One region of the Neobacillus sp. YIM B06451 genome, then DNA from elsewhere that is predicted to be linked to it. Evidence: riboswitches for the same ligand, from Rfam matches in the RefSeq annotation. Region 1 holds a riboswitch; each other region holds the start of a gene.
The links. Region 1 has a riboswitch for cyclic di-GMP ahead of RB160_RS14465 (DUF192 domain-containing protein). Riboswitches for the same ligand answer to the same signal wherever they lie in the genome.

Region 1 (5,512 bases):
CATCGACTGTTTCAAACCCGAACAATCCCACGAAAGCAGGCTTTACTTTTTTTAAAAGGACCACCCGCACTTTTTTGTCTTTCACGATGAGCAGGCTTTCCCTGGAACTAGATTCTCCGTGGTCGGCGAGGATTCGATTCACCACTTTATTGACTTGTTCCTCTGAATTGGTTAGCTCCTGGGCACCGGATAGTACTGCGGCATTCGCGGTTTTTTGAAGCTTGCTTTTCGTCATATAAAGCAATCCGCCGTCAATGGCGAGCCCAGTGATGCAAAGCAATGCCACCATGGCAAGTGCGACGTAGATGATGGCGACTCCCTTTTCTTCTTTTAAAAAATTCCCCATGATCCGTGCCTCCTACTCAACTCGGATTGTAGAATCAGTCTGCGCATAAAGCGGGGTTGGAAAGAGGCTGGACAAAAACGGGGTGTACAGTTTTATTGGATATTTCAATTTCACCTTCACATAATCACCGGATTTCCGAATTGAGCCAGGTGGAGTGATTTCAACAATTAGGTTGCTCGAATCCCCAAGGCGGACATAATTTTTTGCGAAGGATGCTATTTCTGCATCCGACCTCCCCAGCCCTCCTTTGCGGACTGTTTCCTGGGCGGCCATGTGGAGGTGGGCATAAGAGTATGTTACTCTGCCAAAGTCAATGATCCCGACGACCAACAACAATAAAAGGGGAAGGACAAGGGCTGTCTCCACCAATGATTGGCCGGATTCATTCTTCCTCATAAAATCATCCCGGCCCGGAAAAATTGAATGGCGGCGCCAACCGCGATTGCAACTCCATATGGATATGTCTGTTTCATTGCATCTTTATCGTACATGAGGGGAATTTTCAATCCGTTCAACAATCCGGTAAATGAATAAAAAACCCCTTTTAATAATTGTTTCGCGCTTTTGCGGAACACGATAAGAACTAAAGCGAAAACCCCGCCAGCAAGCGCCATATAAATCGCTGATAGCGCGACAAACTTGGCTCCCATTAGAGCTCCGATTACGGCGAGGAGTTTTACGTCCCCAGCCCCCATTCCACCCAGCAGGTAAGGAATGAGAAGGATCCCGAAACCCGCAAGGAGACCGAGAATAGAGTTCGTCAATCCTTCCATCCCGCCTGCCAGCCCATTTACCGCCAGTGACACAATCAGGAAAGGCAGCAGGACCTTGTTATAGATTTTCCGCTCCCTCACATCTGTGACAATACAGATGGCCAGGAGCAGAAACAGTAAAATGGCGTTTATCACTCCAAAAACCTCTTTTCCGGGCAAATCTCTGATTGAAAAAAGCCCCACGTTGACTCCTGAACGCAAGGCTTTCCTACTACATTACAAAATACTCATTTGAATTATATAGATTGAACAAAAGGTTTTCGTGCCCACTGATACCTTGCAGTTGATTTTCAACCAATTGAATAATAATAAATCTTCTATTATTGTTTTTGGAAAAAATTACGGATTTACTTTTTCAATCTCAGTTGTTACATCTGTAAATATTGCTATAATTTTCTCTTTAAATGTGATGAGAATTGTAACTACCCCAATCGCAATAACACCCAAAACCAAACCGTACTCAGTCATGCCTTGTCCTTGTTCTTCAGTTAGCAATGCTTTCATTTTATTCATCATGTTTGATTAGCTCCTTAAATTTTATTATTTGATAGATAAACAATGTCCCACTTTCAAGTCCGTATTCTGAATGGTACCCGCCGGCAATTCTAGTACTGAGCGGGCTTTCCGGCGAACCTTTCCAATCTTTGAGGGCGCCATATTTTCGTCAATGCCCACGACGATGTTGTTTCCGTCCAAATACACAACATCGATTGGATAATTCATGAAGAATGTGTGGATGGATTGGCAGGGTTGTATGAGCAGGCCGTGACCCGCGGGCAGATCCTTTGTAAACATCAGGCCCTTTAGCCTTTTGAAAAAACTGTCGGCGCTGTCTACCGATTCTGCAATTTCCGTCCCATTCGACAGATTCACGACCTTCAACCTTCGTCACCTCCTGAAAATAAAATGACCCCGCCTTTACCGAAAGGGGGGTCATTGGTAAATAAACACACCTATGATGCACCCTGATCTTTCGGTAACTGGCTGGCATAGCACAAACGTGCCTTAGCCCCTGTAGCTTTGCGTCACTGATTTTCATCAGCTTTGCCTTTATCGAGATACAGCGCGCATATCTTGTCGACTGTTCTCTTACTCACATCATAAAATGTTTATATTTGGTTGGATATAGTACTAATTAACTATTTTAACTAAAAATACCTAGTACTTTTGTATTATTTTTTTCACTTAACCCCCTTAAAAAGGTTTCAGCCTCCGAAGGGCGGGTAAATATATAAATTTGTTTATCACGCATTTTATGAAGCTTACCAAGGATGGACGGAGCCTTTTTCCGGTTATATCCGGCGACCCAGGTGATGAACTGCCAATCGAGCTTTTCTTGGCAGCCCTCCCTCATATCCGGCCTTGTTTTTCCTTGGTACTGAATCCTTCTTTTCACTATCCCAATTAAACAGCGGATGGTTGAATAATGGAGGAATATAACCGTATCAGCTTTTTCCAACCTGGCATCCATCGTAGAGCCGAAGTTACCATCGATAATCCATGTTTCTTCATCCATGATTTCATTTTGTAAGCGAATAAATGCGGTCCGGTCCATCGGAACCCAGCCCGGCTTCCAAAAAAGGGCGTCCAAATGGTATACCTTCAAACCAAGCGTTTTGCCAAGATTCCTGGCAAGCGTACTTTTTCCGGCCCCTCCGCTCCCAATTATCGCAATCTTTTTCACGCATTCCCCCTCCTCCGCAATTTTTGGACTTTGAAATACGTGAAACTCCGCCACAGCCATTCCACCGGGCCATACCGGTATGTTTTCATCCACATGCTGCTGACAGCGATTTGAATAAAGAAAACGGCGAAAACAAGAAGGGTTCCTTGTGCGGCTGAAACCTTACCATAAAGGCCGAGGCCATACCCATAAAAAATAAATGTCGACAATATCGACTGAAACAAATAATTGGTCATCGACATTCTTCCGACATTGGCAAGCCAGCCAGCCACGGCCTCGAATTTTCCGGCTCCCAAGACAATCATCCCCGCATAGCATAGAGCCAAAAGCGGGCCTCCAAAAAAGTCCTGGAAAAATTCCGCGCTGTAGCCCTCCCACCCATAATACGGCAACGTTTTCAGGGCCATCGCAGGTAGCAGCAACCCAAACGCGGCAGCCTTGAATTTCTTCAAATGCCTCCCAGACTCTTCAAGCAATCTGAGCTTTGCAACCGCCGCTCCAAACAAAAAGAGTGGCAATATAGAGAATAATGTGATTGGGATAGTCTCAGGGCTGTTGAGAAAGATCCATTCGGATATCCTCATTTCTGTAATTTCCTGAAACGAACCATTTCCATATACAGCAAGTGCCTGCTGCGCGTCAGCTTTATACGTTTCCCATAGGTTTACAGTCGGACCTGCCACGTCAGCCAACAACAGAAGAAGGCCGAGAAGCAAGTTTGGAACGGTATACATGGCCAAGGCTAAGATAAGAAGAGCCTTCCCACTGAACCGCAGGAAAAACAACAGGAGCAATCCGACGCACGCATATGTAATCAAAATATCCCCCGGCCAAATAAGGAATGCGTGAACCATTCCCACAGCAAGAAGAAAGGCCAGCCTTCTCGCGGCGAACACTGTAAAATTGGCCCCGCGCCCAATTGCCCGCTCCCTCATGAGCATAAGCCCGTACCCGAAAAGCATAGAGAACAATGGGTAAAAGCTCGCCTGGGCAAATACGTCAATAAACAAATAGGCAATCCGGTCGATGCCTTTTCCCCACCATTCTAGCGGGTCGATGAAAACATAAGGGGAGTGGAAGCTCAGCATATTGACCAGATAAATCCCTATTATCGCAAACCCTCTCATTGCATCTAATGATGCTATCCGGTTTCCTTCAACTGTCGGCTCCAGCTTACTGTCCATAACGCACTCCCCCATCCATTTTGCATGGTTATGTAGGCGAAAAAAATTGCCCAGCCTATAGATTTAGGCGCATTCCGTAATTATATAGTAGATTTTGCCATCCCGCACTTGTTTTCTCGTCCATTTTCTGTTTTTCTTTCACACTACACACATTCCCGGGCTATGTACATACGATAGTAGGAGAATAATTTCAAAGGGTGTAGCCTATGCCAGCAATCGTAGGTATTGTCCAGGTCATTTCCTTGGGTTCGAGCGCCGTTATGAACATTGGCGATGTTCTGAATCTATCTCCCATCTCCAGTGCAAAAACCTTTTCGGGGGCCGGATCCTTTAATACCGGGGAAGCGATCAGCAACCTGAATAGCGTAAGTTCAACAAATGTGTATGACACAGACGGGATCGACCAGCCTATTGCATTCAATATCTAGTGAGGTGGCCGGCATGAATTTTTATATCCAGCAAACTATCCAAATCAACTTTATTAGAATCGGCGGGATATCAAATTCCTCTGTTTTTCAAATCGGAAGTGCGGGGATTATCAAACCCGCTTCCTATCTCGCGAATACGGGAGGTTTCACCGGTCCTGCCCCTGCCGCGCAAAAACCTTTCACCTTTCCAGCGCCGGCCCCTGGTGAAGAAGGGAAACTTCCTTTGATACAAACTCCTTCGGTTCCCCTTTAAATAGGACTCCATGTCAGGTCGAGGAAGAGAGGTGTACTCCGTGGATATCTATCAAATTATTCAATGGATGCAAGGCCAGCTCCAGCTTTATGAACAAAGAATTACAGCCCTTGAAAACTCGCTCAGATGTGCCGAGGATGAAATAAAGCAGTTAAAGGAAAAACCCCCTATTCATGTCGGGACGATTCAATACAAATTCGACCAGCTGAAGGTTGAAACGTTGGAGGGTACGCTTAGTATCGGCCTCAATCCCCAGGACTTGCAAGGAATTGAGGATTTTTCTATCCCGAGCGGCCAGCCGGGGATGCCTCTTCCTCCGATGGAAATGATGCAGCGCGGGATGAAAGTCGAAGAAGAAATCAACCGTTACATCGAATCAGACCTTCCCGGATTTATCGCTTCCGCGGAAACGAAGCTTGGCGTGCAGCATGCAGGCTCCTACCTTTCCTTCATTCAAAATGACATTAAAAAACAGCTTCCTGGCAGGATTGAAGCACATTTGAGAAAAGCCGGGGCAACCGGGCCTGATGACACTTCAATCGCTAAAACGGCAGAAGCGCTCAAAAAAGAAATCGAAAATGGCGTTCTAGCTTTTTTTAATCATTTGCCCGCCAATATGAAAGAAGGGGAACAACAATGATTTTTCAAACGTACAACAGGGAACTGTCCGTCGGCAGCATCAGGGTTATTGGGGTATCCAGCTCCTCGCTGCTCCTCGTTGGAGATGCGCAAACCATCCAGCTTGCATCCGCCTTTGATACCCCGGCGGAATCCTTGATTATCGGGCCATTTGTTCCTTTGAGCCGAGGATCGTAACACGATGCTTCAAAGAATATCAAAAGTT
Region 2 (5,512 bases), on a different contig from region 1:
TTTTTTCTATTGCAATAATCTAAAATGGTAACGCCGTTAGGGTTTCCCTTCCAATTCAAATGTTCAATTACTTAAATCGAATTCAACTCTTTCTGTAACTCAGTTCGTTTTTCTTCATTTTGTATCAAAGAAATAAAATACTGTGCTTTTTCCCGATAGGCAGCAGTTGTTTTATATTTTTTCGCATTTCCAATATTCTTTTCAGCCTTGGATATTATCGGATCTACCCCGTTAACGATAAAAGTTTCATTCCAGGTTGCTAAATAATTCGCCCTATCAATGTCACTTTCAATTAAGAGGATATATTCCAAGGCCTTTGCTTCATAATCACTATACTTGGTTTTTTTCGCCAAATCTATATATCTGTTGGCTTGTTTCACGTTAGGGTCTTCTTTGACGTATAATGCATTCCACTGATTTTGCAGCTGAGAGCGAAGTTGTTCATCCTGAACCAATTGAATAAGTTCATAGGCTTCCTTCACATAAAGGTCATTGTTTTTAAAACGTGCTGCAAATTCTAATTGTTTCTTGGCATTTTGGTATATAACACTATTTTCCCCGTCTGCTGTTTTAAGAATAGTGTCGAATTGAACCTGTGCCTCTTGGCGCAGTGTACTGTCTTCTATTTGGTTAATTGCTGCTATCGCAGATTTTACCGTGCTACTAACGTGGGAATTTCGTAGGTAACCGATTTTTTCCAAAGCAGAATCATAATTGGTCTTCTTCAAGCTATCATATAAGGCTTTTCTTTCAGCCTCCGCTTTTGCTGATTTTTCCCGTTGTGCGGCTTTTTCAACTTCTAGTTCCGCGAACATTCTATCTAAAGTTTTCTGAAGATCATTCAATCCATCATTCGCATTTTTTAAAACTTGCATACTTGTGGTGCCTGCGGAAGGTGTATTTTTCGCAGCAATTTCAGCCCTCACCTTTTCCAATTCCGCTCTAGCCTGGGCATTTAATTCTGCTACCTGATTCTGTAAATAAGCAACCCTGCCAAAACCATTTCCAGCTGAGGATAAAGCAAACGCTGCACCTGAAGAAGTATCAATGGCAACGACATAGCCTTCCTTTGCTAATGTTTCGTTTACATTGACAACATAATTTGTATAGCTATTCATACTTTGCATTGTTTCAAGCCAACTAATTGGAGCAAAAATCACCGCATCAACATTCGTGCCATAAAAGATACCACTAACATTATCTGTAGCCATGTTTGCAAGTTGTGAAATAACCGTATCTGCACTTTGGTATCCAGTACCAATAGCTCCTATAGGTGTTAATGTATTGACAGAAATCATTACAAAAGCATAGCTTGCACTTGCAGAGATAAGACCTATTTTTATATACGGGCTTGCTAATTCCTTAGCCTTATCAGCCAGGCCTGTTTCCACTTTAACGACTTCCTCTTGCTTTTCAGCCGCAAATGCTGCAGGGGTAAATGTTGATAATCCTAAACTTAATGCGATGCCTATTGAAATAATTCCTCTCTTCATTTCTTCCCCTCCAATTAGTTTTTTTACACTAGGAGCAGTTTGCCTTTAGCCCCTTTAAATACTTGAATTAAACGTTAACTCTTTCGTATATTAATCCCCAACATCCCAATAGGAATCTGTACCGGTTAAATAGTCGTAATCCAAGCCGCTAAACATATAATTACCGGTTGCTTTAGAGATACTGATTAACGAACTGACTCCAAACCCTTTTGTTCTCGCAAGGGCTCCGTTTTGTCCATATAAGTGAATTTCAACGGAAGCCTCATATTGTATAAAAGCTCCCTTGTCTTTGAATTCAACAGACTCATCGAGGTACTTAATTTCGTAACTGCTGTAATCTCCGTAGGTAATTTCATCAAAAAGAACATTGTATATTTCAGGAGGGCTATCTTGATCAAAAAGGGGAGTCAGGATTTCCCATGCTTCTTCCTCCGTTTTAGCCAATTCAATACTCGTTACTTTATCGAATAAGCCCCTGCCAATTCTTAGCATCATTTCTTCATTTACATCTTCTAAATAAGCGAAAGTTCCCTGGTTGTCTGCATCACGATAACTGCCATCCTGCACCTGGGATTCTTCAAAAACTCTCCTTACCGACAAACCTAATGGTTTCCCCTTTACATCGGCGAATATCACTTTTATCGACTTAGGTTCACCTTCTTTTAAAATTTGAGGCTCATGTAAGTAACCTTGGTAAACTCCTTGTTCCGTCAGCAAATTAAATACGGGAATCATGTCCTTATAGCCTAAGTAAAGATTCGTATCCGTTATACCTTCTTGAAATCCTAAAAGAGTCCTTACTTCAAGTTGTAGGATAAGCAGGTCAGGATTTGTTTGCATTTCTGCTTTTTGTACGTTAATTCCTAAACAACAGCGGGGTTCCGCGCCAACTAGAAGTGGAATCTCAGTTAATGTTGAGTCCTTTTGAATAGCAGCTTCGGCAGAAAGTTTATCTAACTCCTGCCCTCCCTTTTTTTCACCATTGTTCGCATTTTGAACGCTATCACTGCAAGAAGCCAGCAATGAAACTATCAGGATTGTTAAAAATAAAAATTTAGCCCGTTTCATCAAAATTCTCCTCGTAAGTTAAAAGTATGCCAATCTGACTTAGTAGTAGAGTGGTAGCGATCATTTTCTTTTTTAAACCAGCCTCCTTATTATTTGGGAAAAACAAAAACCCAACAATTAATGAATTGTTGGGCTGCATGAAACAGAAACAAAGAAGTGCAGCCCGACGATCATAGCCAAATGCCTTAGACTCGTAGCTTTGCGTCCCACCCTTTCAGATGGTTTGCCCAAATATTATTTTAATTATTTTATTATAGTCTATTTTACCTATTATTAATAGGATTTTTTTACTATGTTTCTATTAATTTCTATTTACGGATTACTATGTCCCCCTGAACTTCTCAATCATTCGTAAACACAACCGAATAGACATTAAAAGGCTCAAACTCATCTTCGTCTTCCGCACCTTCTTCATCAACTTCTTCAATCGGTATTCCATCGTGGAAAGGAAATTTCAAAAATTCCTCAAGGATAATCTCCAAATTCTCGATAACCTTATACTTACGGCCAAACGGCAGGCTCTTATGAAAATCCGATATTAGATCGAACCGCAGCCTCGCTGATTGCCACTCAAACCATACATATAAAATCATATTATGATCACTGTTTTTAACAATCTGTTGTTTTCGATTGTTTTGAACTTGATGAAAAAACGAAAGTAAATCTTCAGTTGCAAACTCGCTTGCCAAATCTTTTCCCAAAGAAATTGACAAAGTATTTTGGGCTATTTCATCATTCAAATCGTCAATAGATTCTCCGATAAACAACGTATCCTCAATAATTTCTTCCAACTCTTTTACGAACTCTTCTTTATTCATCGTTTCCTCCTAAACCATTCAGCTCTTTTGTGGAAAAATCGGCCCATACCACAAGCAAACTGTTCAACCGGCAGACATCAAATACCTAACGTTCACCTTCCCCGGTACACGCCAGCGACGGACAATATGCTTCCATCCCAACCCCGAGACCCCACCTTAAAAGTAGATCCCAACAAATTAAAATAAAAGTTATCCAAACACTAGAATGTCAAGTTTCCATTTTTCCATTCAGATAAGGTTACAGTAGCACTTAAACCGATACCTGGTCTTCGAACATTCTCCAATTGTTTAAGAGTTCTTTCTGCCTGAGCAGTTGCGACATTTAATAAGTACCTGGCAGTCCATATCCTTACATGCAGCGAATCATTTTCTAATAAAGGAATCAGCTCATGCAATCTATCTTGTTCCTTCAATATTAAGTAATTTTTGTGAATGTAATGGACAGCTCTATTAGCATATTTGATCTTTCCTTCTTCTAGCGCAGTATCATATTTTTTGCATTCATTTTCAAATTCAATCACGGCATTACTCTCCAAAATTCCACCCCTTTTTTCAGGTAATCAGATTCACTGGATAGCTTAGCTTATAAGAAAGTCAGTTATTAAACAAACTATGTCTCCATTTTCATCCATTCCCCAAAAACTTGGATAATTGCCATCTCCCCATCCACTTGAAAACATTGCAATGCTTGCTTTGTCTTTAATTGTTGTTACTATCCAACTTCTTGTAGCTTTGTATGCTTTATCAAACTCGTCTTCTAAATCGAGATAAAGCTCATAACCTGGATCCTCATCTTGCGGTTCATTTTCATAAGAAAGAAAAGTATTCTTAGTTTCTATATCCATGAAACAGCCTGTTCCAGAGTCCACTCCATAACCAAAATATTCGTCATCATCTTCCAACTCATTTATATTCTGTCCTGGTTGCAATGCCATCTCCCAAGCAGAAACTTTGTTATTGCTGAATTTAATCATTGCAAAAGCAATCCGTTCATCTTTACTTTCATATCGAATAATGCTAAATAGGACTGGATATTTTCCTGGGGTAACTTGTTTTGTAAAAGGCTCATCATCCATTCCAGTAAAAGGATCACAAGCTACGATTCGTCCACTCATCAGTTCTATTTCACCAATTTTTTTACAAAACATTTCCCTTTCTTCTGACATCGCTCGTTTTTCTCCATCATGAAACAACAAAAATGCAGGGTTCATTTTATACACCATTTAGCCCGCCTCTCAAAAACTTTTAATCTTTTTTCGAAAATTTCATTCCTCATTCAGGAGTTCAGTAATCAACTTGATTTTATTTATCAATTCTCGTTTTAATTCATATAAATCAGTAAAGACCAGTTAGACTACTACACTACGTTAAAAACCCCATACTTCATTCAACTTCAAAAGCCACCTGTGCCCTTCTCCTAACATATTCATCTTCGTCATGTAAAAATTGCTTGAGAAGAGTTTGTTTCTCTTCATTATTTACATGTATTTCGCCAAGTCCATATGCAATTTGCCAGCGGGCATCCGGGTCCGGGAACCTTACTGCTTGTTTAGCAATGTATAAGAACTGTTTTGGATTTTCTATTAATGCATCAATAATAATTTCGCACTCATTGTCTCTCGCTAAAATATATAGAAATTCATTAAGAAGCCCTTTATTCCACTTTTCAACAGGGGTTTCCTTAATTAACCTATTAACAAAGAGATAGATTTTTTCCCAATCCGGATACTCCGTTTCCCACTCCCCAAAGGATTTATCTGCCGTGGCAGCCCAATTCCTAAATCTTTCAATCTCTGAAAGCAATTCAATCATACTTTCCCCCCTGTTCGCTAAAGCTCCATCATTAATTGAGAAAATTATATATAGAAGAAACTCGCACTCCTTTAAGAAGTAAAACGCGAGATCCGCCCCCGCGCCCCCCTATTCCAGTACTAACGCACCAGTCCTCTCCATATTCTTATTATAAGGAAACAATTAGAAAGGGAGGTGAATTTTTTGGTAAATATTAGGGTTGGATTGCAGCCGATTGTACGGAATGTAAATTTACCGACTGTGTTGAAAACAGCATTCCTCCCGGGGGACTCCGTTGAACGATTATTCATCGCCACCCAGGTGGGGGAGATTTTTTACATA
Region 3 (5,512 bases), on a different contig from region 1:
TTACCGAAATTCCGTTTATTACGGCGAAGCTTCAATTCAAGGAGTTGTCCGTGGGCCTTTTGCATAGCGAGCTTGGAAAGATGGACAGGCAAAAGGCGATCAAGGATTTCCGCGATGGTAAAATTAAGATGCTCGTCGCCACCGATGTTGCCGCGAGAGGGCTTGATATCCCTGGCGTCACCCATGTCGTCCATGTTGATTTTCCGAGAGATATCGACCAGTACATCCACCGCTCCGGCCGTACAGGTAGGATGGGCGCGAATGGGACGGTCATATCACTCGTAACGGAACGGGAGGAGCGCGAGTTGAAGACGTATGGCCGAAAACTGAACGTTCCGGTGGAAAAGCGGATTTTTTACAAAGGGACCATTGCCGTTGAGAACATCAGGCAAATCGAACGATCGAAAAAGAGATAGGAACAGGGCGTCCACGGTTGGGGTGGGCGCTCTTTTGGTTTATCAGCAACCTTTTAATAAAAAGGATTCGCGGGAACTTTTATCGAATGTATGTACAAAGAGAGCAGGGGGGATTCTTATGCAAAATCCAAGGTTGAAAGAACTGCATGATACATGGCTTGAAGAAGCGACGATTGGCGATATGCAGGAAAAAATGGCGACCGGGGAACTTACGTCTAAGGAACTTGTGCTGATGTATTTATACCGGATTTCAAAGTATGACCGAAAAGGCCCGGAGTTGAAGTCGGTGATTGAGATTAACCCGGATGCGGTGCAAATCGCGGCCGCTTTGGATGCTGAGCGTGAGGTTTCGGGAGCGCGCGGACCGCTGCATGGGATTCCAGTGCTGATAAAGGATAATATCGATACGGGAGACCGTATGCATACGAGCGCGGGTTCGAAGGCGCTGGCCGATTCATATGCGCCGGTTGATTCGGAAGTCGCGCGCAGGCTGCGTGAAGCGGGTGCGGTGATTCTTGGGAAAACAAATATGACGGAATGGGCCAATTTCATGGCAATCGGCATGAAGAGCGGCTACAGTTCAAGGGGTGGCCAGACACTTAATCCATACGGCCCAGGCACCTTCGACGTTGGCGGTTCGAGCGCGGGTTCGGGTGCGGCAATTGCGGCAAATTTTGCTGCGGTTGCGGTTGGGACGGAAACCTCTGGTTCGATCCTCAATCCATCGGCGCAAAATTCGCTTGTCGGAATAAAGCCGACTGTCGGCCTGGTCAGCAGAAGGGGAATCATTCCGATTGCGCATACCCAGGATACGGCCGGCCCAATCGCAAGGACCGTTACCGATGCGGCGATTTTGCTAAACGTGCTTGCAGGCGAGGATGGAGAAGACCCGGCGACATTGGCGAGCAGGCTCGTCGGAATGGACTTTACAATCCATTTGGAAAAAGGGCTTTCCGGCAAAAGGCTCGGCGTTGCCCGGGAACATTATTTTGCCGAAGCCGGTGAAAAAAGGGCCGCTGTCGTCGACAAGGCGATTGAAAAGCTGAAATCACTCGGTGCGGAAGTGATTGATATAACGATTCCCTCCGCGAAAAAGCAATGGGATTGGGAGGTGCTCACGTTCGAGTTTAAGGCAGGGTTGAACGCCTACCTGAAAAGCCTTGGTCCAAACGCGAAGGTGCGTACGCTTGCGGATGTGATTCGGTTCAACAAGGAAAATGAAGCGGAAATGCTCAAATATGGCCAGGAAGTCCTCATCGGATCGGAGGCTACAAGCGGCGGATTGTATGAGGAAGCCTATATCCGTTCGCTCGAATTCAATGAGTACCATGCGAAAGATAACGGCATCGATTATGTGTTGTATGAGTATCAACTTGATGCGATAGTTTTCCCGCATGATGAAGGGGCGGACCTTTCGGCGCGGGCGGGCTACCCGACGGTTGTCGTGCCCGTCGGCTTCACGGAGGACGGCGAGCCGGTGGGCATTAGTTTCGCAGGGACGGCCTGGAGCGAGCCGGAGCTAATCCAAATTGCGTATGCGTTTGAGCAGGAAACCCATGCCCGGAAACTGCCTAACCTCGAGAAAGACGCTGCACATTGATTTATGATTTTTTAAAAAAACATCCCTTAAAACAATGAAGAAACTGCCACTCTACGATAAGAATAATCCAGTTTCCTTAGTCAAAACTAAACAATATCCTGAATAAGGAGATGTGGTTAGGATGGGTAGAAAGAAGTTGGGAAACCGGAATGCGCAAATCAATAACAATAAAAGTGTAGGCAAAACAAGTTCTGAGCTTGTAAAGTTTACAACCGGCCAGGACAGGCTAATTCGTAATCGGCCGAATGATGATTGATGCTCGATTGAACTTTGGAAGCCACTCCTATTGGGGGTGGCTGTTTTATGTTTATGGTTATATTGGTCTATTCTCCAATGGGCACAAAGGCGCTATACTACATACAGAAAAAGGCAAACCTGCCGAAAGACAGGGACGCAAAGCGATGGGCCTGCCCGGGAAACCGAATGGCTGCCACGCCGCCGGACTTCTTTTTGGATGTCTGGGACAATTCCAAAAAGGAGAGGAAAGAAGTCTATGCGTAAAGCTTTGTTGTGTGCAATTTTATTATGTATGGCGGCGGGGTCAATGGGAAATCAAATTGTAAAGGCTGAGGGGGTGCCGCGGGCAACCTGGCTGTGGGATACATCCCTTATCGAAACTCGGCCTGATGAGGTGCTCGCTTTTCTTAAGGAAAACAACGCAAACCAAGTTTTTTTACAAATCAACCGGGACATCAGCATGAATTCATACAAGCGGTTCATCAGCAAATCCTCAGCTTTAGGAATCAAGATTCATGCGCTTGATGGCGCTCCTGACTGGGTATCCGGGAAAGGCGGCGCGTATTTGAACCAGTTTATGGGGTGGGTTGCTAGTTATCAAGCAGGGGCCGCTCCGGAAGAGAAGTTCTCTGGAATCCATCTCGATTTGGAGCCGTATTTGTACAGTGGCTGGACGTCCAACTACAAAGCCACAGTGCTTGCCTATCAAACCCTTCTTTTAAACGCGAAGGCGCAGTCTGGCCAACTTGGCTTGCCTCTGGGTGCGGATATGCCTTTTTGGTTTGACGAGCATACTTATAACAATAAAATTGGTAAAGGCAATCTCGCCAATTGGGCCATTCAAACGGTTGATTTCCCGACCATCATGGCCTACCGCGACACGGCGCCGGCAATCACCGAAATTATCAGCAACGAAATCCGCATGGCGCAAAATGCGGGGAAAACGCTTATTGTCGGTGTGGAAACAGGCGCAAGTTCGGAGGGTAATTCCATCACATTCCATGAAGAGGGAAAAGCTTATATGGAAGGCGAACTTGCCGCGGTTGATGGCAGCCATGTTTTTGCCATCCATTATCTTGAAAGCTGGATGAATATGAAACCTTAATGTTTTGGGAGAACAGTTGCACCAGAGGGGGTAGCTGTTTTTTTTACACGGGTAATTCGGGAAATAAACAATTTTGAAAATTTAGATAGAGGCGAATCCATGAAATAATGGGTTGAATAATTGGAAAAATGGTCCGAATTCTTTAAAAAATGGGGTGAATAAAAGTCGGTGGCTGCTAATTAACAAGATTGTAAGTGAATTTAACCCGTTCTTTTTGTAAAAAGGTATAGTCCCGGCTGGGAAATTTGGTGATCATTCCATAAATAAAGGGTGCCTAACAAAAATGAGGCAAAGGGTATGTCCTCTGCCTCATTTTTTCATCCTTCCAGCTTTTTAAGGTCTTCGATTGCCGGGCCTTCGACAACTTCTCCGTTATAGGCGAATCGTGAGCCATGGCATGGGCAATCCCATGTCTTTTCGGCGCTGTTCCATTCGCACTCGCATCCAAGATGTGTGCACGTCGTATCAACAAGATACAGCTTCCCGGTTTCGTCCTTGTAGCCGCCGGCACGTTTGCCATCGACCAGAACAACGCCGCCTTGGCCAACCGACAGATCGCCAGGGAACTTAGGAATAAACTCCAACTTTCCTTTTACAAGATGGCCGGCTACAGACGCATTAAAGCTGACCGCCTTTTTTAACGCCGGGTCGAGCTCGAAGCGGGATGGGTGATAAAGTTTTTTATACGGGCTTTCAAGGTTCAGGACATAGTCCGTTAAAATGTGCCCGGCGAGCGTACTCGTCGTCATTCCCCACTTTTTATAGCCTGTTGCAACAAGGATGGTTTCTTCATCATCCTTTAATGGCCCAATATAAGGCAGTTTATCAAGCGTATCCAAATCCTGCGCTGACCAGCGGTACATATAGTGCCCGTTTCCCAACACATCCTCGGCGAATTTAGCGAGCGCAAGATAATGCTTCTCTGTATTCTCACTTTTCCCGGTACGGTGGTTCTCTCCGCCGATAATTAGCAGGTTATCCCCATCATGAGGCGTATAGCGGATTGAGCGGGTAGGAGAATCCGCGCTTATGTACATGCCGCCGGGATATTCCTTGTCCGTCTTCACACCAATCGCATAAGACCGGGACGCGTACATCCTTGCGAAATACAGACCTCTTTTATCAAAAAATGGCCAGTGCGAGGCGATAATGGCATGCCCGCAGGATATTTTCAGCCCATCCTTTGTATGGACAACGGTGCCGCCTTCAAGGGTGATATCCTTCGCGGTGGTATTTTCAAACACTTTGCAGCCGGCATCAATGGCTTTTTTCAAAAGCGCCCTTAAATATTTCAGAGGGTGGAACTGTGCCTGGTGTTTCATTGCGAGCGCATTTTTGACTTTGATGTTAAACGGGATGCTCTCGCGCAATTCGTGCGGAATGCCAAGCTTTTTATATGCTTCAGCCTCGGTCTCGATTTTCGATTTGTATTGATCGGTTTCGGAGTAAATGACCGCATCCTGGCTGCTGAAGTCGCAGTCGATGTTTTCTTCGTTAATGATCCTTCTGATAAAACCGAGCGCATCGGAATGGGATTCATAGTAAAGCTTCGCGTTTTCCTCGCCAAAATGGCTGATCAGCTCATCGTATAGCAGACCGTGTTGGGCCGTGATTTTTGCGGTCGTATGCCCTGTCGTTCCGTTCAGAACACTGCCGGCCTCGATAATCGCCACCTTTTTGCCTTGTTTAGAAAGCAGGTAGGCCGTTGTGATGCCGGTCATTCCCGCCCCGACGATAGCGACATCAACAGAAAGGTCCCCCTCAAGCCTGCTAAACTTCGGAAGGTCGATTTCTCGCCAATACGTTCTCGGATACTTTGGCGTCCTGCTTTGTCCGCTCATGTTATTCCTCCTTCATCTGATAAGTCCGAATAATGCAATCTGCAATTCACTTTATCCATTCCTTAGGGCAACTGTCCCTAAAGATTCGCTTGGTTCAACCTAACCATCTGCAGAAAACCACCGCTGATGGAAGCTTCACTTTATTGTTCCCTGTTTTGGGAAAATAAACTCAATAACTTGCCAGGGGTCTGCTATCTGATTTTTCGAAGGATTAGCAATTCCGTTGACGCTTAATGCACTGACTGATATACTCACCCTCATACTAAGGATACCCAACAGAAGAAGGTGGCTTGAGTGGCAAAGGAATTTGAAA

Region 2: another riboswitch for cyclic di-GMP. It lies ahead of RB160_RS05095 (hypothetical protein); the one in region 1 lies ahead of RB160_RS14465 (DUF192 domain-containing protein).
Region 3: another riboswitch for cyclic di-GMP. It lies ahead of RB160_RS09925 (amidase); the one in region 1 lies ahead of RB160_RS14465 (DUF192 domain-containing protein).

The regions. Positions count from the first base shown of each region.
Region 1 covers NZ_JAVFKJ010000008.1:54,536-60,047, forward strand. The annotation lists gene RB160_RS14445 (pilus assembly protein TadG-related protein) at 1-346, opposite strand, end outside; gene RB160_RS14450 (TadE/TadG family type IV pilus assembly protein) at 359-742, opposite strand; gene RB160_RS14455 (A24 family peptidase) at 739-1,254, opposite strand; gene RB160_RS14460 (Flp family type IVb pilin) at 1,459-1,635, opposite strand; gene RB160_RS14465 (DUF192 domain-containing protein) at 1,660-1,992, opposite strand; cyclic di-GMP riboswitch class I at 2,092-2,178, opposite strand; gene RB160_RS14470 (DNA topology modulation protein) at 2,264-2,803, opposite strand; gene RB160_RS14475 (DUF418 domain-containing protein) at 2,800-3,987, opposite strand; gene RB160_RS14480 (spore germination protein) at 4,194-4,415, shown strand; gene RB160_RS14485 (spore germination protein GerPB) at 4,429-4,668, shown strand; gene gerPC (spore germination protein GerPC) at 4,709-5,308, shown strand; gene RB160_RS14495 (spore gernimation protein GerPD) at 5,305-5,484, shown strand; gene RB160_RS14500 (spore germination protein GerPE) at 5,489-5,512, shown strand, end outside.
Region 2 covers NZ_JAVFKJ010000002.1:111,321-116,832, forward strand. The annotation lists gene RB160_RS05090 (hypothetical protein) at 72-1,493, opposite strand; gene RB160_RS05095 (hypothetical protein) at 1,584-2,561, opposite strand; cyclic di-GMP riboswitch class I at 2,716-2,799, opposite strand; gene RB160_RS05100 (hypothetical protein) at 2,903-3,379, opposite strand; gene RB160_RS05105 (hypothetical protein) at 3,580-3,900, opposite strand; gene RB160_RS05110 (DUF4241 domain-containing protein) at 3,958-4,602, opposite strand; gene RB160_RS05115 (HEAT repeat domain-containing protein) at 4,763-5,191, opposite strand; gene RB160_RS05120 (PQQ-dependent sugar dehydrogenase) at 5,375-5,512, shown strand, end outside.
Region 3 covers NZ_JAVFKJ010000004.1:38,969-44,480, forward strand. The annotation lists gene RB160_RS09910 (DEAD/DEAH box helicase) at 1-416, shown strand, start outside; gene RB160_RS09915 (amidase) at 535-2,016, shown strand; gene RB160_RS09920 (hypothetical protein) at 2,138-2,272, shown strand; cyclic di-GMP riboswitch class I at 2,375-2,459, shown strand; gene RB160_RS09925 (amidase) at 2,561-3,358, shown strand; gene RB160_RS09930 (FAD-dependent oxidoreductase) at 3,676-5,199, opposite strand; gene RB160_RS09935 (trans-sulfuration enzyme family protein) at 5,494-5,512, shown strand, end outside.